Regions from separate parts of the Streptosporangium sp. NPDC049376 genome, predicted to be linked through region 1. Evidence: riboswitches for the same ligand, from Rfam matches in the RefSeq annotation. Region 1 holds a riboswitch; each other region holds the start of a gene.
The links. A riboswitch is a leader RNA that binds a small molecule or an ion and turns the genes downstream of it on or off. The one in region 1 is predicted to bind S-adenosylmethionine.

Region 1 (7,155 bases):
CGCCGCGACGGCCGACGTGCGCGAGAAGCGTTCGCCGCTGCGCCTGCCCGCCCTGGTCTGGCTCGGGGAGATCTCCTTTGCCTTCTACCTGGTGCACCAGCCGACGATCAGCCTGGTCAACCGGGTACTCGGGCGCACCCCGGCGCACGCGCTCCTGGTGACGCTGACGGCGCTGCCGCTGGCCGTGCTGCTGGCCTGGGCGCTGCACCGCCTCGTCGAGCGGCCCGCCGAGCGCCTGTTGTCAGGCGGGCGCCCGGGGGCCGCGTGAGACCTCAGACCCGTGCCTCCAGAGCCGTCAGGCCCCGGATGACGTAGCCGGGGTTCCAGGTGGGCTCGGCGGCGAGTTCCATCCGGGGAGCCAGGCGCAGCAGGGCGCCGAACGACTCGGCCAGCTCGATCCTGGCCAGCGGGGCGCCCAGACAGAAGTGGATGCCCGCGCCGAAGGAGATGTGCGGGTTCTCCGCACGGCCGAGGTCGAGGCGGTCGGGGTCGGCGAACACCTCGGGGTCCCGGTTGGCCGAGCCGAACAGCAGCGCCACCTCCGCGCCACGCGGGATGTCCACCCCGCCGACCGAGATGTCCTCAAGGACCCAGCGCTCGAACATCTGCAGCGGGGTGTCCCAGCGCATCAGCTCCTCGATCGCCGTGGGCAGCAGGCCGTGGTCGGCGCGCAGCCGTTCCAGCTCGGCCGGGTTGCGGAACAGCGACCACCAGCCGATTCCGGTGACGTTGACGGTCGCCTCATGACCCGCGTTGAGCAGCAGCACACAGGTGCCGACCAGCTCCTCCTCGGTCAGGGTGTCACCGCCGTCGGCGACCAGGGCCAGGGCGCTGATCAGGTCGTCGCCGGGGTTCGCCCGACGGGCGCGGGCCAGCTCCGACAGGTAGCCGGAGAACTCCTCCGCCGCCCGTACGGCGGTGCGCTGCGTCTCGGGCGACGGGTTGAGCTCATACATCCCGCAGATGTCGGCCGACCAGGGCCGCAGCAGGTGCCGGTCCGCCTCGGGGACGCCGAGCATCTCGGCGATCACGGTCACCGGGAGCGGTTCGGCGACCTCCGCGATGAGGTCGCCGCCGCCACGTGCCACGAAGTCCTCGACCAGCCCCGTGGCGATCGAGGCGACCTTGGGCCGCAGCGCCTCGACCATCCGCGGGGTGAACGCCCGGGAGACCAGGCGGCGCAGGCGGGTGTGGACTGGCGGCTCGACGTCGAGCATCCCGGCCCTGACCACCCGCCAGAACGGGTCGAGGAAGGGCGGCTCCTCCGGCCTGCCGAACTCGGCGTGCGTGGCCACGTGCAGGTAGGACCGGCCGAGTCTCCGGTCGCGCAGCAACGCGTTGACGTCGGCGTGCCGGGCGACCAGCCACTGGCCCGTCGGCTCGAAGAAGGTGACCGGCCGCTGTCTCAGCTCGGCGTAGGCGTCATAGGGGTAGGCGACGAATTCCGGACTCCATGGGTCAAAACGCACAAACCCATGCTAGGGCTCCGGAGTCTTCTCGACGGCCCGGGAACGACGGCGGGCCCGGATGTTGAGCAGCTCGACCACCAGCGAGAACGCCATCGCGAAGTAGATGTAGCCCTTGGAGATGTGCTGTCCGAAACCCTCCGCGAGCAGCACGACGCCGATCAGCACCAGGAACGACAGCGCCAGCATCTTGATCGTCGGGTGCTTGTCCACGAAACGGCTGATCGGCCCCGAGGCGAAGAGCATCACCACGACCGCGACGATGACCGCGATGACCATGATGGCCAGCTCGTCGACCATGCCGACCGCGGTGATCACCGAGTCGAGGGAGAAGACGATGTCCAGCACCATGATCTGCAGGATCACCATGCCGAAGGAGGCCGCCGCCTTCCGGCCGCCGGAGTGGTCCTCGCCGTTCTCGGTGTGGCCGTGGATCTCGTGAACGCTCTTGACCAGCAGGAACAGCCCGCCGAGGATCAGGATCAGGTCGCGTCCCGATATCTCGTGCCCGAAGATCTCAAAGAGCGGGGCGGTGAGCCGTACCACCCAGGACAGGGCGAGCAGCAGCGCCAGGCGGCTGACCAGGGCGGCGAGCAGGCCCAGCCTGCGGGCGTTGTCACGCTGTTCCGGCGGAAGTTTCCCCGCCAGGATCGAGATGAAGATGATGTTGTCGATGCCCAGCACGATCTCCAAAGCGATCAGCGTGAGCAGACCTATCCAGCTCGCCGGGTCGGCCACCCAGTCCATCGGGTCCTCCAGTTTCGGTGGGGAGAGCGCCGCCCGCGCGCGGCGCGTGACCTGACGGGCGTTCACGGTCACAGCTCCAGACGATCGGGCAGAACCGGAAGTTCCTCAGGATCACCGCCGAAACTCCAGCCCTCCGGACCCCTTCCCGCAGACTTGCCAAGCACCGCCTCTGTGTGGGTATAGTCCGGTTCGTAGGTCATGAGTGCCAGCGACAAGCCCCGGCTAGCTGGCCGGCAACCCTCGCGTCCGCGGCGGGGTGCCCCGGGTGAGGACCTGGTCCGGCACGAGGTGTGCCGGGCAAGCGCGGGCTCCAGCACCAAGGCCATGGCTTGGGGTCCGATGACCTCCAAGGAGCTTTGGCGTGTCCACACTGACGATCTTCACCTCCGCCGCCGCCGCCGCCGAAACCGTGACCGTCCCGGCGACCCGTGTCCCCGACGACCGGCCGATCCCCGCGGTCCTCGGCGCCGACCTTGAGGTGCCCGTCAAGGGCGGCAGGCTGGTGCCGTACGCCAACCTCGACTACGCCGCCAGCGCCCCCTGTCTTGAGCCGGTGAGCGCCGCCGTCGCCGCCGCGCTCCCGGCCTACTCCAGCGTCCACCGCGGCGCCGGATACGCCTCCCAGCTGACCACCGCCCGCTACGAGCAGGCCAGGCACACCGTGCGGGCCTTCGTCGGGGCCCGTCCCGACGACGCGGTGATCTTCACGAGGAACACCACCGACGCCACCAACCTGCTGGCCCGCAGCCTGCCCGCCGGGACCACCGTGGTGGTCTTCGAGACCGAGCACCACGCCTCGCTCCTGCCCTGGGCCGACGTCGTACGGCTGCCCGCCCCGGCCTTCCCCGGTGAGGCCGTCCGCGCCTCCGACGACGCGCTGGCCGCGATCGACGGCCCTAAGCTGCTGGTCGTCACCGCCGCCTCCAACGTGACCGGCGAGCTGTGGCCGATCGCCGCGCTGGCCCACATCGCCCACCGCCACGGCGCCCGCGTCCTGGTCGACGCCGCCCAGCTCGTCCCGCACCGCCGCCTCAACCTGACCGCGCTCGACCTGGACTACGTGGTCTTCTCCGGTCACAAGCTCTACGCCCCGTTCGGCACCGGCGCGCTGATCGGCCGCTCCGACTGGCTCTCGGTCGCCGAGCCGTACCTCCGGGGCGGCGGGGCCGTCAGGGCCGTCGAGGACGAGACGACCGACTGGCACGACGACCCCGAGGCCCGTCACGAGGCGGGCACGCCGAACGTGCTGGGCGCCATCGCGCTGGCCGCCGCCTGCGACGCGCTGAGCGCGACCGGCTGGGACGTGCTGGTGCGCGAGGAGGAGCGTCTGCTGGCCCGCCTGCGCGCCGGTCTGGCCGGGATCGAGGGTGTGCACGAGCTGTCCCTGTGGGGCCCCGACCACGCCCGCGTCGGCATCGTCTCCTTCGTCGTGGACGGCTTCACCGCCCGTGAGGTGGCCGAGACGCTGTCCGGCGAGTACGGCATCGGCGTGCGGGACGGCAAGTTCTGCGCCCACCCCTTCGTCAGGCACCTGCTCGGCGCCAAGGACGGCGGCTGCGACGACGTCACCGCCTCCGCGGTGCGCGCCTCCATCGGCGTCGGCAGCACCACCGAGCACGTCGACCGTCTCGTCGAGGCCCTGCGGGATCTCGTCACGCGCCGCTGACGTGACAGCATGGGGCCTATGACTGAGCCCCGGGAAGTGAACGTGGGGATCGGGGCCGGAGCCGACGCCGTCGCGGGAGCGGCGGCGGCCGGCAAGGAGCTGGCCACCGAGGACATGGTCCTGAACATCGGCCCGCAGCACCCCTCGACCCACGGCGTGCTACGCCTGCGCCTGACGCTGGACGGCGAACGGATCAGCGCCGCCGAGCCCGTCGTCGGCTACATGCACCGGGGTGCGGAGAAACTGTTCGAGGTCAGGGACTACCGGCAGATCATCGTGCTGGCCAACCGGCACGACTGGCTGTCGGCGTTCGCCAACGAGCTGGGCGTCGTGCTCGCGGTCGAGCGGATGCTCGGCATGGAGGTCCCCGTCAGGGCCGTGTGGGCGCGCACCCTGATGGCCGAGCTGAACCGGGTGCTCAGCCACCTGATGTTCCTCGGCTCCTACCCCCTCGAACTGGGCGCGATCACCCCCGTCTTCTACGCCTTCCGCGAGCGCGAGACCCTCCAGGCCGTGATGGAGGAGATCTCCGGCGGCCGGATGCACTACATGTTCAACCGGGTCGGCGGTCTCAAGGAGGACCTGCCGTACGGCTGGCTCGACCGGGTGACCCTGGCCGTCGCCGACGTACGGCGCCGCCTGCCCGACATCGAGGCCCTGATCAGCGGGAACGAGATCTTCCTGGCCCGCACGGTCGGCGTCGGGGTGCTCGACCGCGAGACGATCATGCAGTACGGCGTGAGCGGCCCCATCGCCCGCGCCTCCGGCGTCGGCCTCGACCTGCGCAGGGACGACCCCTACCTCGCCTACGGCGAACTGCCGGTCAAGGTCGTGACCCGTTCCGCGGGAGACTGCAACGCCCGCTTCGAGGTGCTGCTCGAACAGGTCCGCGTCTCCCTCGACCTGGCCGACGTCTGTGTGGAGCGGCTGCGGTCCCTGCCGAGGGGGCCGATCAACCAGCGTCTGCCCAAGGTGCTGAAGGTCCCCGAGGGCCATGTCTACGCCTGGACGGAGAATCCACTCGGCATCAACGGCTACTATCTGGTCTCTCGTGGCGAGAAGACCCCCTGGCGGCTGAAGCTCCGGTCCGCCTCCTACAACAACGTCCAGGTGCTGAGAGAGATGTTGCCTGGGCATCTGGTTTCCGACATGGTGGCCATCCTGGGGTCGATGTTCTTCGTGGTCGGTGACATCGACAAGTGACCCGGAGCGCGGAAGGGGGGACATGAGCGAGCGCGTGGACGCCGCTTCCCGCATCGGAGGCCCGAAGCGGGACAAGTACATCGACTGGCTCCGCGCGGTCAGCCTGATCGTCGTCGTGGTCTGGCACTGGGCGTTCACGATCCTGCAGTGGGGGCCGGCCGGCCCCTCCCCGACCAGCCCGCTCGGTTTCACCTCGGGGTTGTGGATCCTCACCTGGCTCTTCCAGGTGCTGCCGCTCTTCTTCTACGTGGGCGGATACGTCCACTTGATGTCGTGGAACCGCGCCTGTGAACGCGGGGTCGGCATCGGCGCCTTCGTGTGGCGGCGCATCCGGGCCCTGGCGATCCCGGCGCTGGCGCTGTCCCTCGCGTGGCTCGCCTTCGGCGGGGTCATCTGGTTGATCTTCGACGTGCCGTGGATCGGCCGGGCCGTGCTCCTGGTGCTGAGCCCGCTGTGGTTCATCGGCGTCTACCTGATGCTGGTCGCCCTGCTGCCCGTGATGCTGTGGCTGCACCAGCGCTTCGACGTACTGGTGCTCATCTGGCTCGGCGGCGCGGCGCTGGTGGTCGACGTGCTGCGGCTGCGGTACGGCCTTGAGGCCATCGGCTGGCTCAACATGGTGATCGTGTGGGGTCTGGCCCACCAGGCGGGCTTCTTCTACGACCGGATGGTCGCGATGCCCCGCAGACTGGACGTCGCGACCCTGTGGACCGGGCTGTTCGCCCTGGTCGGCCTGGTCTACTCGGGCATCTACCCGGGGTCGATGGTCGGGGTGCCCGGCGACAAGCTGTCGAACATGGCTCCGCCGACCTTCGTCATCGTGGCCCTGCTGATCTTCCAGATCGGCCTGGTCGAGGTGCTGCGGCCCGCGATGGAACGGCTGCTCGAACGGCCTCGCTGGGGGTGGGTCAACACCACGATCAACCGGTTCGCGCTGCAGCTGTTCCTGTTCCACACCACCGGCATGGCGATCCTGAACGGGGTGTTCTGGGGGCTGACCGGCTCACCGCCCGGCAGTCAGGTCCCGCCGACGCTGATCTGGTGGCTGGAGCGGCCCCTGGCGATCGCCGGGCCGCTGCTGTGCACGATCCCGTTCCTGTTGATCTTCGGCCGCAGGAACTCGGCGGCCGCCACCCGGTGACGGGTCAGCTTTTCGCGAGCCCGGGCCGACGTCGCTTTTTCCACAGCCGGCGAAGACCTGTGAAAACCGCGTAGAGGGTCATGACGAAAAACGCGCCGAGCAGCAGCAGGTCGAAAACGAGCCTGAACTCCCTGTTGACCACACTCGGATCGTCTGCGTCATAGACGATCGAGACCTTCTCACCCTCGGCGTAACTCCCCCGGATCTCGGCGAAACGCCGGACGTCCTTCACAAAGAAGTTGACCTTGGTGAGTTGGTAGCTCTCCCCTGCCTTCACGGTTCTGGTGGACATCGCCGTCGCGGTGGTCCGGCCGCCGTGAAGATACATGTCGAGGTGCGACGCGCCCACCCGCACCCCCAGGATGGTCGCGAAAGCCCATCCGACGCACAGCAGGACGCAGGCGATCACGTAGATCCCGTTGACGGACCCGTCGTCCACCGGCTCCTCGTCCTCACCCGGCCCGAGGTCCCAGCGTAATCGTCCGGCCATCGACCTTGCCTCCCACATCGAACGACGGCGGGTGGAGACGGTTCACGTACGACGCGCTCACGAGGGGCGATTTTCCGCCAGAACGAACATCAGTATGTGACCACGATAAAACGACACGCAATGATTCCGAGTGCCGAGGAGAAATGTTCATCGCCCGTCGGCGTCGCGTATTCCACGCGTTAATTCGGACCGTGTCCGAAACCGTGTTCACGCGAAAGCCCGGCGAACTCGTTCGTCCGCCGGGCTCCCACGCGTTCAGCCGACCGTGGCGGCCTTCTCCCCCGTCTTCACGTCCGTGGGCAGGTCCACACTGTCCCGCAGCCTGATGGGCTTGAGGAACAGCGCGGCGACCACGCCGACCATGGCCACGGCCGCCGAGATGAGGAAGATGTGCCCGGTGGCGTCGCCGTACGCGGCCCGCACGACCTCCTTGATCGGCTCG
Region 2 (7,155 bases), on a different contig from region 1:
CCGGCGTTGGTTCCCTCACCGTACGGCCCGCCGCGGACCTGGCCGCGTCCCTGAGGGAGGTGGTGGGCGCGACACTCTCCCGCGAGGGCTCGATCGGCGTGATCGCCCCCGATGCCGCGGTGGCCGAGGTCTCCGCCATCCTGGAGGCCGTGGAGCACCGGGTGCTGAGCCAGGACGCGACCGAGGAGCACCGGCTCCTGGTGATCCCCGCGAGCCTGGCCAAGGGCCTGGAGTACGACCACGTCATCGTGGTCGAGCCCGCCGACATCGTGGCCGCGGAACCACGCGGCCTCGCCCGTCTCTACGTGGTTCTGACCAGGGCGGTGACCTCGCTGACCGTCCTGCACACCGGCGACCTGCCCGCCCAGCTCCGCTGACCGGTTCCCCCTGCGTGCCGTGAAAGTCCGTCCGGCCGAAAAGGCCACCCCTCCCGAAGGCCCTGGCGGCCGGAAACGTCCGGTCTCCGAACGCGGCGGCCGTGAAACGCACGCCCGGCCCGGGTAAAACACCTGGCCGACCGGAAAGGCCCGCCTTACGGGCCGGTGAGAAATCGGGTGGAAAACAAAAAGGGGCGACCCCGACACCTCGGGGTCGCCTCTTTTGGGAAAGCTCCGGACTAGAAGTCCATGTCGCCGCCGCCGGGAACGGCGGGAGCGGCACCGGCCTTCTCGGGCTTCTCGGCGATGACGGCCTCGGTCGTCAGGAACAGCGCCGCGATCGAGGCGGCGTTCTGCAGCGCCGAACGGGTCACCTTCGCCGGGTCGATGATGCCCGACTCGAACAGGTTGACGTACTCGCCCGTGGCGGCGTTCAGGCCCTCGCCGGGGGTCAGGTTGCGCACCTTCTCCACCACGACGCCGCCCTCAAGACCGGCGTTGACCGCGATCTGCTTCAGCGGCTCCTCAAGAGCCTTGCGCACGATCGCCGCACCGGTGGCCTCGTCCCCGGCCAGTTCGAGCTTGTCGAACGCCTTGGCGCCGGCCTGCAGCAGCGCCACGCCACCGCCGGGCACGATGCCCTCCTCGACGGCCGCCTTGGCGTTACGCACGGCGTCCTCGATGCGGTGCTTGCGCTCCTTGAGCTCGACCTCGGTCGCCGCACCGGCCTTGATGACCGCCACGCCACCGGCCAGCTTGGCCAGGCGCTCCTGCAGCTTCTCGCGGTCGTAGTCGGAGTCGGTGTTGTCGATCTCGGCACGGATCTGGTTGACCCGGCCCGCGATCTGCTCGGCGTCACCGGCACCGTCGACGATCGTCGTCTCGTCCTTGGTGACGATGACCTGACGAGCGCGGCCGAGCTGGTCGAGCGTGGTGGACTCCAGCTTCAGACCGAGGTCCTCGCTGATGACCTGGGCACCGGTCAGGATGCCGATGTCGCCCAGCATGGCCTTGCGGCGGTCGCCGAAGCCCGGAGCCTTGACGGCGACCGAGCGGAACAGGCCGCGGATCTTGTTGACGACCAGGGTCGCCAGCGCCTCGCCCTCGATGTCCTCGGCGATGATCAGCAGCGGCTTGCCGGCCTGCACGACCTTGTCGAGGACCGGGAGCAGGTCCTTGTTCGCGGAGATCTTGGAGTTGACGACGAGGACGTAGGGGTCGTCGAGGACGGCCTCCATGCGCTCCGGGTCGGTCACGAAGTAGGGCGAGATGTAACCCTTGTCGAAGCGCATGCCCTCGGTGAGCTCAAGCTCAAGGCCGAAGGTGTTGCTCTCCTCGACGGTGATGACGCCTTCCTTGCCGACCTTGTCCATCGCCTCGGCGATCATCTCGCCGATCTGCGGGTCACCCGCGGAGATGGAGGCCGTGGAGGCGATCTGCGCCTTCGTCTCCACGTCCTTGGCCAGCTTGGAGAGCTCCTCGGAGACACGCTCGACGGCGGCCTCGATGCCCTTCTTCAGGGACATGGGGTTGGCGCCCGCGGCTACGTTGCGCAGGCCCTCGCGGACCAGCGCCTGAGCAAGCACGGTGGCCGTGGTGGTGCCGTCACCCGCGACATCGTCGGTCTTCTTGGCGACTTCCTTTACGAGCTCGGCCCCGATCTTCTCCCACGGGTCCTCAAGCTCGATCTCCTTGGCGATGGAGACACCGTCGTTGGTGATCGTGGGGGCGCCCCACTTCTTCTCCAGCACGACGTTGCGGCCCTTGGGGCCGAGGGTCACCTTGACAGCGTCCGCGAGCTGGTTCATGCCACGCTCGAGACCGCGCCTGGCGTCCTCGTCAAACGAGATCATCTTGGCTGCCATACGGCTAGACCTCCCAAACACAGGGTGGCTTGCACCAGACCGAGGCGACGCCCGCGACGGCATACGGGCCCGCGACTCCGTTCGGCGGGCCCCATCGTCTCGATCCAGGTTTGGCACTCTCCAATGAGGAGTGCTAACCACTGTTTAGCACTCTCCCCCGACGAGTGCAAGCCAAGGACCTTTGACCTGAGTGTCAGCTTAGGCGAAGGCCCGGCCCGCCGATGGGAGCGACGAGCCGGGCCGACATGCCGAGGGCGATCCGCGCGAACTGCGCTGCCGCGGGATGCGCCAGCGGGTTCCCGACGAGCTGACGGAGGACGAGATCAGACCGTCCGGACCGATTCCGCCTGAGGTCCCTTCTGTCCCTGCGTGATCTCGAACTCGACCCTCTGGCCCTGTTCGAGCGCACGGTAGCCATCCATCATGATCGCGGAGTAATGGACGAAAACATCCTTACCACCGTCTACCGCGATGAAGCCGTAGCCCTTGTCCGCGTTGAACCATTTGACGGTGCCTTGCGCCACTTCCGACTCCTCTTACTGGGCTTGAGGACGTCGCCCATTCCTCTCGCGAGGTCCTCAATCTCCGAGGCGGAGACATCGCCTACGTCGATCGCCCTCGACCATACCTGTGAGAGCCCGTGGGGCAACAGAGTCAACCAGCAAACTACCGCTTTACGGACGCATTCAACACGCCAACATAGTTTTGCTATCACTACTAGTTAGTTAAATATTACATTATGTCTTCGCACAAAAATGTGAGCTTGCATCACAAAAGACGACACCCGCACGCGGCCAGGCCGGTGCGGGTGTCGTGAGGGTGTTCCGGGGGCGCCGTTCCATGACAGTGGACGACATCGGGATCCGGGAGGCCGTCCAGGGCCCGCCCAGGGCCCCGCGCGGCCTCCGCCGGGATCAGCCTCCGGCGACCGCCGGAATGATGGAGACCTGAACGCCGGACGGCGTCACCGTGTCGAGGTTGTCGGCGAAACGGACATCCTCATCACCGACATAGACGTTCACAAAACGGCGAATCTTGCCCGATTCATCGAGAATACGGGCACCGATCCCGGGGAAGTCGGCGTCGAGCTTCTGCAGAACCTCACGCAGGGTCCCGCCCTCGCCGTTCACCTCGGCCGCGCCGCCGGTGTACGTACGGAGAATCGTCGGAATCCGTACAGAAACGCTCATAATTCAGTACCTTTCAGAGCTCTAGGCGACGACAGCGCGGAACGCGTCGAGTGAGGGCCGGATGACAGCGGTGGGACGTGCCTGGTCAGCGACCGCGTCAAGGGTCTTCAGGCCGTCACCTGTGTTGAGGACCACGGTCTCCGCGTCGGGGTCGAGCCGACCCGACTCGACCAGCTTGCGCAGCACCCCGACGGTGACACCGCCCGCCGTCTCGGCGAAGATGCCCTCCGTCCTGGCGAGCAGGCGGATGGCGTCCACGATCTCGGGGTCGGTGACGTCCTCGACCCCACCGCCGGTGCGCCTGGCGATGTCGAGCACGTAGGGCCCGTCAGCCGGGTTGCCGATGGCCAGCGACTTGGCGATCGTGTCGGGCTTGACAGGGCGGATCACGTCGTGGCCCGCCTTGTAGGCCGCGGAGACCGGGGAGCACCCCTCGGCCTGGGCGCCGAAGATCTTGTACGGCGTGTCCTCGACGAGACCGAGGGCGATCAGCTCCTTGAACGCCTTGTCGATCTTCGTGAGCTGGGAGCCGGAGGCGACCGGGATGACGATCTGGTCGGGGATCCGCCAGCCGAGCTGCTCGGCGATCTCGTAGGCCAGGGTCTTGGAGCCCTCGGCGTAGTAGGGCCTGAGGTTGACGTTGACGAAGCCCCACTTGTCGCCGAGCTCGTCACCGATGAGCTCGGAGCAGAAGCGGTTGACGTCGTCGTAGGTGCCGTCGATGCCGATCAGCTTGCCGCCGTACACGGAGGCCATGACGATCTTGCCCTGTTCGAGGTCGGCGGGGATGAACACGCAGGCGTCGAGCCCGGTCCTGGCGGCGGCGGAGGTCACCGCGCCCGCCAGGTTGCCGGTCGAGGAGCAGGACAGGGTGTGGAAGCCGAAGTTCCTGGCCGCCTCGACGGCGATGGCGACCACGCGGTCCTTGAAGGAGTGCGTGGGGTTGCCCGAGTCGTCCTTCACGTGCAGCGAGCGCAGGCCCAGCTCACGCGCCAGGTTGTCGGCCTTGACGAGCCTGGTCCAGCCGGGCTCGGTGTTGGGCTTGGAGGCGACGTCCGCCGGGACGGGCAGGAGGGAGCGGTAGCGCCAGATGTTGGCCGGCCCCTGCGAGATCTGTTCCCGGGTGACGTTCCCGAAGTCGTAGGCGATCTCAAGGGGCCCGAAACACTCGATACAGGCGAAGCTGGGACCGAGGTCGTAGCGGGCACCACACTCACGACAGGAGAGAGCGACGGCGGGACCGAAGTCAAGAGCAGTGGTGGTTGCGGTGTTCGCGAGCGCCATGAAGCGAGGCCTTTCCCTCATCTTCGTCTGCGACCACCCTGGTCACAGACCGGAATTGGCACCTGTCCCGGTCGACCCCTCGCCAGATCGCGAGTCTTGAACCGGGAGGGTTGCCGGGGCTTCGCAGGGCCGGTCCCTCCACCCCTCTGGATGAGCAATGTTCAGTTGTGGACCTGACATGCAGGTCTCAAGCACTCTACCTCGCCTTGTGCCCCTCCTGACCAGTTGTCTCACCAAACGAGATGAAGTGTGTCATTAACCGGACAAACCTCAGAAGCCGTAGGCGTCGCCGAGCGCTCCCTGGACGTACTTGCGGGCCTGGTGGATGCGCGACTTGGCGGTGCCGAGGGGGATGCCGAGCTGCTCGGCGACCTCGTTGTAGTCGAGCTGGCAGATGTCGCGCAGCACCAGCGCCTGGGCCAGGTCGGGCTTGTCCGCCTCAAGGGCCTCCATCGCGTCGAGCAGGTCGAGGCGGGAGCCCGCGATCACACTCACCCTGGCGACGTCGGGCTTGTTGTGCAGCGGCAACTCCTCCGAGCTCTGCTCGGCGGAACGCCGCTTGAGCGAGCGGTAGGTGGTGCGCGCGCAGTTGGCGGTCACGATGTGCAGCCACGTGCTGAACCGCGCCCGCCCCTCGAACCTGGCGATGTTGCGGGCCACGGCGAGCAGGGTGTCCTGACAGGCCTCCTCGGCGTCCTGCCGGTAGGGGAGGATCCGCCCGCAGTGCCGCAGCACCTCGGGCTCGATCCGCTTCAGCAGTTCGCCCAGTGCCCGGTGGTCGCCTCCGGCGGCCGCACGGGCAAGTTCCTCGGTCGTCTCGTCCAGCGCCATCACGGGTTCCCATCAACGGTCACGGTCGCTCGACATCCTATGGTCGCCGGTTATCGTTTGGTTAACCTTCGGGACAAGCCACGTCCTCCCGGGCGAGGAGGTCAGATGAGTGGGATTTTGGTGGCCTCGAACCGCGGCCCGGTCTCCTTCACCATGTCTGAGGGCGGCGCGCTGAGCATGCGCAGGGGCGGCGGCGGCCTGGTCTCCGGCCTGTCCGAGGTGTCCAAGGAGCTCGACGTCCTGTGGGTCTGCGCCGCCCTGTCCGACGGCGACCGCGGTGCCGTACGGCTCGCTCCCGGGGGGCGGCTCGACCAGGCGGGATACGAGACCGGGGCGCTGCGGATGCTCGACATCCCCCCGGCGACCTTCCAGCGGGCCTACAACGCGGTCGCCAACTCGACCCTGTGGTTCGTCCACCACCTGCTCTACGACACCCCGAACAGGCCGCACTTCGACGCCAGGTTCGGCAGGGAGTGGGAGTCCTACCAGGCCTACAACGAGGCGTTCGCGATGGCGCTGGCCGAGGAGGCCTCGCACGGCGCCAAGGTCATGGTGCAGGACTACCACCTGGCCCTGGTCCCGGCGATGCTCAGGAGCGAACGGCCCGACCTGCGCGTCTCCCACTTCTCCCACACGCCCTGGGCCCCTCCCGAGTACTTCGGCCTGCTGCCCGACGAGGTCGCCGCCGAGTTGCTTGAGGGCATCCTGGGCGCCGACCAGGCGGGTTTCCTGACCGACCGCTGGGCCGGGGCCTTCATGGACTGCTGCGAGAGCGTCCTGGACGCGCGGGTCGAGCGCGCGGGCCGTACGGTGACCCACGCGGGCCGGACCACCCGGATCGGCGTGCACGGCCTGGGCGTGGACGGCCGGGCGCTGTGGGAACGCGCCCGCGAGCCCGACGTCGAGTCCCACATGGCCGCCCTGCGCGAGCTGGTCGGCGACCGCAGGCTGATCGTGCGCATCGACAGGACCGAGCTGTCGAAGAACATCGTCAGGGGCCTGATCGCCTACCGGGAGTTCCTCGCGGCACACCCCGAGTGGCACGGCAGGGTCGTGCACCTGGCCTTCGCCTACCCCTCCCGCCACGACCTGCCCGAATACCGTGAGTACACCGCGGCGGTGCAGCGTTGCGCCTCGGAGATCGAGGACGAGTACGCCACCGAGGACTGGGATCCGCTGATCCTCAACGTCCAGGACGACTATCCCCGGTCGCTGGCCGCCTACCGGCTGGCCGACGTGATGCTGGTCAACCCGATCCGCGACGGGATGAACCTGGTGGCCAAGGAGGGGCCGGTGCTGTCCCCGAACAGCGCGCTGGTCCTGTCGCGCGAGGCGGGGGCCGCGGCCGAGCTGGGCGCGGACGCGCTGCTGGTGAACCCCTACGACGTCTCGGCCACGGCGCGGGCCATCCACGAGGGCCTCGTCATGCCCGAGCATGAGCGCGCCGTCCGGGGGGACAGGCTGGCCCGTCTGGCGACCGCCCTTCCCCCGCAGCGCTGGTTCGCTGACCAGCTCGCCGCACTCGGCTGAGATTTTGCCCTGATATGAGATAGTTCAGGGGACTTCGCGCTTCATTGACGTTCGGGGGAACCCGTGACCGCCAGGCTC
Region 3 (7,155 bases), on a different contig from region 1:
AGGGATGAAGCTCTTCAATCGGACGCCCGCGGGGGTCCGCGCGGCCGTGGCGCCGACCGACCGGGTGCTCACCTACGCCGAGGGGCCCGAAGGCTACGTGGTCGCGACCGACAAGGCGCTCTATCTGGGCGAGACCAGGCTGTCGTGGTTCCGGATCGACCGGGGGGTGTGGGACGAGGAGGGGCTGACGGTCGTCACCACGGAGGGTCGGACGCTCCGGGCGCCGCTGCCCGAGCCGGGGCGGGTGCCGGAGGCCGTGCGGGAGCGGGTCATGGCCTCGATCGTGGTCAGTCAGTACGCCCCGCTGGACGCCAGAGGGGGAGTGCGGCTGGTGGCGAGGAGGACCGACGACGACCAGATGATCTGGGAGTTCGTCTTCGACGCCGGGATGGACCCGCAGGACCCCGGTCTGCGCGCTCTCGCCGAGCAGGCCCTGGAGGAGACGCGCCGCAGTTTCGGCGTCTGAGGGCGTCCCACGACCGGCTTTTCTCGGTACGGAACGCGAAAGGAGCCCGCGCGGGTCCGGTGGGCGCCGTGACCCGCGCGGGCGGCGGGATCAGTGGGGGGTGACGGCCTTCTCCTCCCGTGGCCATCCGGTGCCCGTTTCGTCGTGCTCTTCCGGCCCCCTGCCGTCGCGCGGCTGCAGGAACGGCAGTTTGTCCCTGGCCACGTCACTCACCTTCGTCCTGGCCACGTCGGTGGCCCTGGAAACCTGGGCGCCGACCAGCCCCGCGGCCTCCTGGACGGCGGGGTTGTCCGAGACCCGGCGCGCCATCCGCTTGAGCTGCTCATAGCGCTCCCGGCCTGCGCGGCTCCCAAGGATGTAGCCGACCGCGAGGCCTACACCGAACATCAGTCGGTAACGCATCTCCACCTCCACAAGCGTCCTGGGCGGGACCCTACCCGCGGATCGTGAGTTGTCTCGGCCCTACCCCGGAGCATCGATGCGACACACACTCCCGGAGTGCGCTAATCTATTCCTGCGCCGCAAGGAGCGGGGGAAAACCCCAGGTCCGAACAGCGCGAAGCACGATCCCGTGTAGCTCAATCGGCAGAGCAGCCGGCTGTTAACCGGCAGGTTATAGGTTCGAGTCCTATCGCGGGAGCCATCAGGAAGGCCCCGGGAGCACAGCTCCCGGGGCCTTCGCCGTTTCGTGTCCTATTTCGCGGACAAATCCCGGTGAATCACGGAAAATAGGGGGCGCATCGCCTCGTGTCCTTCCGCTCGCACTCGGTGACCGGGTCGTGGGCGCCGTACCGCAGTGGGATCACCGCCGGGCCGGAGACATCACGCGGGACATCACGCCGAGGGAACCGTGCCGCCCGGAACGGCATGCCGTACCCGTTAGACGTATACAGGTGGTTTTTCTGTGCCGACTTGGCCGAAACCCCGGCGCCAGACGCCGGCGAGGGAACAGGGAGCACGCGCGCAGGGCTATGCGGGGGCCCACCGGGACGACGGGAGGGCGCCGTGGCAGCCGCCTTCCCAACCGGTGGCCCCGCCGGTGGACGTGACGGCCGCCGAGGAGTTCCTGACGCTGTTCCACGAGGAGAACCCGGACGCGGGCCCTGTGAAGCCCAGGCTGCGCGAGGTGCGCGCCGAGATCGCCGCGACGGGGACCTACACCCACACGCCGAAGGAACTCGTCTTCGGCGCCCGGGTGGCCTGGCGCAACAGCGACAGGTGTATCGGGCGGTTGTACTGGAAGTCACTGCGGGTACGCGACCGGCGCCGGGTGAACACGGTCGAGGGGGTCGCCGTCGAGTGCGTCGACCATCTCCGTGAGGCCGTCTCCGACGGCCGGATCCGGCCGATGATCACGATCTTCGCCCAGGACCGGCCGGGGGCGCCGGGGCCGAGGATCTGGAACGAGCAGCTCATCCGTTACGCGGGGTACGCGATGGACGACGGTTCGGTCGTCGGCGATCCGCGCAACGCCGGGTTCACCACGATGGCCCGTAAACTCGGCTGGCCGGGCGGCCGGGGCACGCCCTTCGACGTGCTTCCCCTGGCGGTCTCGATGGGCGACGGGCCGCCTGTGCTGTCCACGATCCCCGGGGACGCGGTGCTAGAGGTGCCGCTGTCCCACCCGGCCTATCCGTGGTTCGAGCGGCTGGGGCTGCGCTGGCACGCCGTACCGGCGATCTCGAACATGTGCCTGGAGATCGGCGGGGTCTGCTACCGGGCCGCGCCGTTCAACGGCTGGTACATGGGGACCGAGATCGGGGCGCGCAATCTCGCGGACCCCGACCGCTACAACCTGGTGCCCCTGGTCGCCGCGCGGCTCGGCCTGGACACCCGTAACGAGCGTTCGCTGTGGCGCGACCACGCGCTGGTCGAGCTGAACGTGGCGGTCCTGTACTCCTTCGACAGGGCGGGGGTCACCATAACCGACCACCACGCCGAGTCCAGGCGCTTCCTGACGCACGTGGCGCGGGAGGAGAGCGCGGGCAGGATCTGCCCGGCCGACTGGAGCTGGATCGTCCCGCCCATCTCGGGGGCCGCGACCCCGGTCTTCCACCGGTACTACGACCAGGAGCGGCTCTCGCCGAACTTCGTCACCCACCCCGACTCCAGGGAGCGGTCGGCGGGCCGGTGGAGCCCGGGGCGGTGACGTCCTTCTCAGCGGTTCCCGGAGACCAGGGAGAGCCAGTGCGGAGGTGAGGCGAAGGGGGCCGTCCTGGCGGTGACGGCCTCCATCAGCGCGGCGGCCGAGGCGCGGGCGCCCTCCACGATCTCCCTGGGGTAGGCGTAGCGGACCTGGTGCTCCTCGAACTCGTCCTCGTCGTCCAGGAGCACCCGGCCGTCCTTGCGCATGCGGATCACGTCGAGGTCGAGGTCGACCATGGTCACCTCGTCGCCGTCCCAGCGCGGCACGGTCGAGACGTCACAGTAGATCTCGGCCTTGTACGGCGCCGCGTTGAAGGTGGCCGTCCACCAGGCGTCACGGGGGAAGAGGATCACGAACGGCTCGTCCCAGACGACGGGCGGCTCCTGCCCCCGCCTGCCGCTGCTGCCGGGCGGGCAGCCGACCCACACGCCGTGTTCGTCCTCGCCGAGGAGCAGGGCCGGGTGGTTCCAGTGCAGCGAGCCGTCGTACTTGCGGTAGACCACGCGGACGATCTCATGAGACATCCCCCGACTTTAAGGGTTGACAGAGATCTATGTATTTCCTACCGTCTAACTAGGTTAAGAGTGTCAGTGCAAAGCCCCGGCTCGCTGACCGGCAACCCTCGCACCGCGGCGGGGTGCCCCCGGGGAGGACCGGGTGGCACGGTCGGCGTGCCGCAAGCGCGGACCCGCACGGGTCACCGAGGCATGCCCTGGGAGTGTCACATGTCCGAGATCACACTCAACTACGCCAGCCCAGTGGACCTGGACACCCACGGCCGCTACCGGCCCGGTGGCAGGCCCGGCCCCCGCTACCCCTTCCAGGGACGGATCACCGACGACGGCACCGGGGAGTTCCCCGCCGAGGCCGGGCGCTACCACCTCTACGTTGCGGCGGTCTGCCCCTACGCGCAGCGTACGGCGATCGTGCGTTCCCTCAAAGGGCTGCAGGACGTCGTCTCGCTGTCCTACGTGGACGACGAGCGGGACGGCAGGGGGTGGGCGTTCCGCGAGCGGCGCGGCGCCGACCCGGTCAACGGCTTCGCGACCCTCAGGCAGGCCTACGAGGCGACCGAACCCGGATTCGACGGACACGTCTCCGTGCCGGTGCTGTGGGACCGGCACGGGGGGCGCATCGTCAGCAACAACTTCCCGGACATCACCATCGACCTGGGCACACGCTTCGGCGGCGACCCCGAGGCCGACCTCTACCCCGAGGAACTGCGGACCGAGATCGACGCGCTCAACGCGCGCATCTACGAGTACGCCAACACCGCCGCGGGCCGGGTCTCCGCCGCCACGACCGAACCGGAGTACCACCGGGCGAGGAAGGCCGTGATCGGCTTCCTCGACGAACTCGACGCCAGGCTCGCCGGCCGCAGGTTCCTGTTCGGCTCCGCCGTCACCGAGTCCGACGTACGGCTCTGGCCCACCCTGGTCAGGTTCGACGTGAGCGACAACCCGTCGGCCAGGATCAGCGAGCGCCCGCTGACCGCCTTCCCCAACCTGTGGGACTACGCCAGGGACCTCTACCAGCACCCCGCCTTCCGCGAGAACACCGACCTCACCGTGCTCGCCTCCCCCACGGGGGAGACCGACCCGTGGCGGGTGCCGGTCGAGCCCGCCACCCCCGACTGGGACCTGCCCCATCGAAGAGCAGCGCTGTGACGGACCGTACGAGAGGGGAGTGGTCGGCGTGAGCGCCTCCATCGCGATCGTCGGCGCCGGGCCGACCGGCACCTGCCTGGTCGAGCGGATCTGCGCCAACGCCGCCGAACTGCTCAGCTGGCCGTCGCTCGACGTCCACGTGATCGACCCCTACCCGCCGGGCGGCGGCAGGGTCTGGCGCGAGCGGCAACCCGACCTGCTCTGGATGAACTCCGCCGCCGCCGACGTGACGCTCTTCACCGACGAGTCCGTCCGGTGCGTCGGCCCGATCCGCCCCGGCCCCTCGCTGGCCGAGTGGCTCGGCTGCGACCCCGGACGCTTCGTCCCCCGGCCCGTGCAGAACGCCTACCTCACCCACGCCTTCCGGCGAGCCGTGGACACCGCCCCCCGCGGTGTCCGGGTGCACGTGCACCGGACCCGGGCACTCGACCTGACCGACGTCCCGGGAGGCCAGGCCGTACTGCTTGAGGACGGGACGACCCTTGAGGTGGGCGCCGTGATCCTCGCGCAGGGACACGGCGACGTCACCCCGGCGGCGGAGGAACGCGGGCTGACGGCCCTGGCAAGGGAGAGCGGCCTGCGCTACCTGCCGACCGGCTACACCGCGGACCTCGACCTCGGCCTGGACCGGCTGCCCGCCGGTGAACCGGTGATCGTGCGCGGCCTGGGACTGGCCTTCGTCGACCTGATGGTGCTGCTCACCTCAGGAAGGGGCGGCCGGTTCGTCAGGGAACACGACGGGGAGCTCGTCTACCTGCCCAGCGGGCGGGAACCGCTGCTGCACGTGGGGTCTCGGCGCGGTGTGCCATACCACGCCAAGACCGCCTACCGCTTCCAGGGGCTCCGGCCGCCCGCGCCGCGCTTCCTGACGGCGGGGGCGCTGGGGGAGGGGCCGTGGAACTTCCGGCGGGACGTGTGGCCCCTGGCCGCCAAGGAACTCGCCTTCGCCTACTACCACGAACTCCTCAACAGCCATCCGAAACGGGTCAGGACCGGTTGGCCGGAGTTCGCCGAACGGTTCGCCGCAGAGGAATGGCGCAGCCCCGGGATGCGGCTGCTGATCCGCAAGGCCGTACCCCGGCACGCCGACCGGCTCGACCTGGACCGGCTCGACCGGCCGCTGGAGCGGATCCGCTTCGGCGACCAGGCGGGACTGCGGCGGTGGATGGACGGCTACATGGCCGCCGACCTGCAACGACGCTCCGACTCCGCGTACAGTGCCGACCACGCCCTGATCCTCGGATTACTGTCCGTCAACGGCGTCCTCGCCGAACGGGGAATCTCCGACCGGTGGTTCGAGGGCTTCTTCAGCTACGTCGCCAGCGGCCCGCCCGGCCCCCGGCTTGAGGAGCTCAAGGCCCTGGCCAGGGCGGGCGTGGTCACCTTCCTCGGCGCCGACGTCAGGGTCGAGCACCGCGGCGGGCGATGGGTCGCGCAGAGCCCCACCCTGCCCGGCGCCGTCACCGCCAGGTCCCTCGTCGAGGCCAGGCTGCCCGCACCCAGCGTGAGCCGCTCGACCGACCCGCTGATCTCCGCGCTGCGCGACCGCGGCGAGATCGACGAGTCGTCGGGCCTGCTGAGGGTACGGCCCGCCGACCGCCGCCTGCTCGACCGCCTCGACACCCCGCACCCCCGCAGGTTCGCCTTCGGCCCCTGGGTCGTCGGCGGACGGGTCACCGGCGGCTTCGCCAGACCCGGCCTCGACGCCCCGCTCTTCCGCCACGCCGACGCCCTGGCCCGGATCGTGCTGTCCGAGGCCGTCACCACCGAGATCAGACATGTCGCCTGAGGCGGCGCACGACTCCCCGAGGAGAAGGTAAGTGAAAGCGCAACGGGGCGTCCTGGCTCTGGCCGGGATGCTGACGCTCGCCGCGTGCGGAACCGAGACCGGGGCCGCGAACCCGGCCTCAGGCGGCGGCACCGAGGGGGACTCGCTGGTGTGGGCGATCGAGACGCAGCCCATCACGTTCAACCCCCAGCAGTGGGGCCAGAACAAGGCCAGGCTGCTGGTGCACAACCAGTTCGACGCGCTCGTCGCCAGGGGCAGGGACGGTGAGTTCCTGCCGTGGCTGGCCACCTCGTGGGAGGTCTCCAAGGACGGCCTCACCTACACCTTCAAGCTCAGAAGGGACGTGACCTTCCACGACGGGGAGAAGTTCGACGCGGCCTCGGTCAAGGCCAACCTCGACCAGCTCGTCGCGCCCGGGTACAACCCCGCCGTCGCCGGCATCCAGCTGCGTGAGTACTCCTCGGCCGAGGTGACGGACCCCTACACGCTGAAGATCACACTCAAGGCGCCCGACGCCCTGTTCCTGGACTTCCTGGCCTCGCCGTACGCCGGACAGGTCTCCCCGAAGTCGCTGAGGAACGCCAAGGACCTCAAGGCGGGCGGTCCCGACCTCGTCGGCACGGGACCGTTCATCCTCGACCGGTTCACCCCCGGCCAGGAGGCCCACTACCGGCGCAACCCCGCCTACAACTGGGCACCGCCCAACGCCGCGCACCAGGGACCCGCCTACCTGGCGGAGATCACCTACCGGTTCCTGCCGGAGGCGGCGGTCCGGGTCGGCGCGCTCACCTCGGGACAGGTCCAGGTGATCGAGGGAGTGCCCGCCACCGAACTCGGCCTGCTCAAGGCCGACCCCGGCGTGAGGGTGGAGACCAGCCTCAACTCGGGCAGCGCGTTCTCCTACTACTTCAACGTCTCGCACCCGCCCTTCGACGACAAACGGGTGCGAGAGGCCTTCAGGGACGCCGTGGACGTGGACACCGTGCTCAACTCGGTCTACCAGGGCACGGCCAGGCGAGCCTGGAGCATCGTCGGCCAGGGCAGCCCGCAGTTCTACGACGCCTCCCTGGAGAACACCTACGGCAAC

Region 2: linked by a shared signal. The riboswitch ahead of thrC (threonine synthase) and the one ahead of ACIBVQ_RS28850 (aminotransferase class V-fold PLP-dependent enzyme) in region 1 are both predicted to bind S-adenosylmethionine.
Region 3: linked by a shared signal. The riboswitch ahead of ACIBVQ_RS01435 (glutathione S-transferase C-terminal domain-containing protein) and the one ahead of ACIBVQ_RS28850 (aminotransferase class V-fold PLP-dependent enzyme) in region 1 are both predicted to bind S-adenosylmethionine.

What each region holds. Positions count from the first base shown of each region.
Region 1 is NZ_JBITMT010000014.1:2,264-9,418, reverse strand. Features, by position in the region: gene ACIBVQ_RS28865 (acyltransferase family protein) at 1-268, shown strand, start outside; gene ACIBVQ_RS28860 (cytochrome P450) at 273-1,469, opposite strand; gene ACIBVQ_RS28855 (TerC family protein) at 1,479-2,213, opposite strand; SAM riboswitch class IV at 2,408-2,523, shown strand; gene ACIBVQ_RS28850 (aminotransferase class V-fold PLP-dependent enzyme) at 2,575-3,879, shown strand; gene ACIBVQ_RS28845 (NADH-quinone oxidoreductase subunit D) at 3,898-5,082, shown strand; gene ACIBVQ_RS28840 (acyltransferase) at 5,105-6,223, shown strand; gene ACIBVQ_RS28835 (hypothetical protein) at 6,228-6,662, opposite strand; gene ACIBVQ_RS28830 (MDR family MFS transporter) at 6,969-7,155, opposite strand, start outside.
Region 2 is NZ_JBITMT010000004.1:23,798-30,952, reverse strand. Features, by position in the region: gene ACIBVQ_RS13115 (HelD family protein) at 1-377, shown strand, start outside; gene groL (chaperonin GroEL) at 617-2,242, opposite strand; gene ACIBVQ_RS13105 (cold-shock protein) at 2,566-2,766, opposite strand; gene ACIBVQ_RS13100 (MoaD/ThiS family protein) at 3,157-3,432, opposite strand; gene thrC (threonine synthase) at 3,454-4,716, opposite strand; SAM riboswitch class I at 4,731-4,873, opposite strand; gene ACIBVQ_RS13090 (RNA polymerase sigma factor) at 4,987-5,547, opposite strand; gene ACIBVQ_RS13085 (trehalose-6-phosphate synthase) at 5,653-7,077, shown strand; gene ACIBVQ_RS13080 (MFS transporter) at 7,141-7,155, shown strand, end outside.
Region 3 is NZ_JBITMT010000001.1:328,143-335,297, forward strand. Features, by position in the region: gene ACIBVQ_RS01405 (MGH1-like glycoside hydrolase domain-containing protein) at 1-8, shown strand, start outside; gene ACIBVQ_RS01410 (hypothetical protein) at 5-466, shown strand; gene ACIBVQ_RS01415 (YtxH domain-containing protein) at 557-868, opposite strand; tRNA gene ACIBVQ_RS01420 (tRNA-Asn) at 1,034-1,109, shown strand; gene ACIBVQ_RS01425 (nitric oxide synthase oxygenase) at 1,506-2,615, shown strand; gene ACIBVQ_RS01430 (DUF402 domain-containing protein) at 2,624-3,136, opposite strand; SAM riboswitch class IV at 3,189-3,301, shown strand; gene ACIBVQ_RS01435 (glutathione S-transferase C-terminal domain-containing protein) at 3,338-4,279, shown strand; gene ACIBVQ_RS01440 (FAD/NAD(P)-binding protein) at 4,308-6,068, shown strand; gene ACIBVQ_RS01445 (ABC transporter substrate-binding protein) at 6,100-7,155, shown strand, end outside.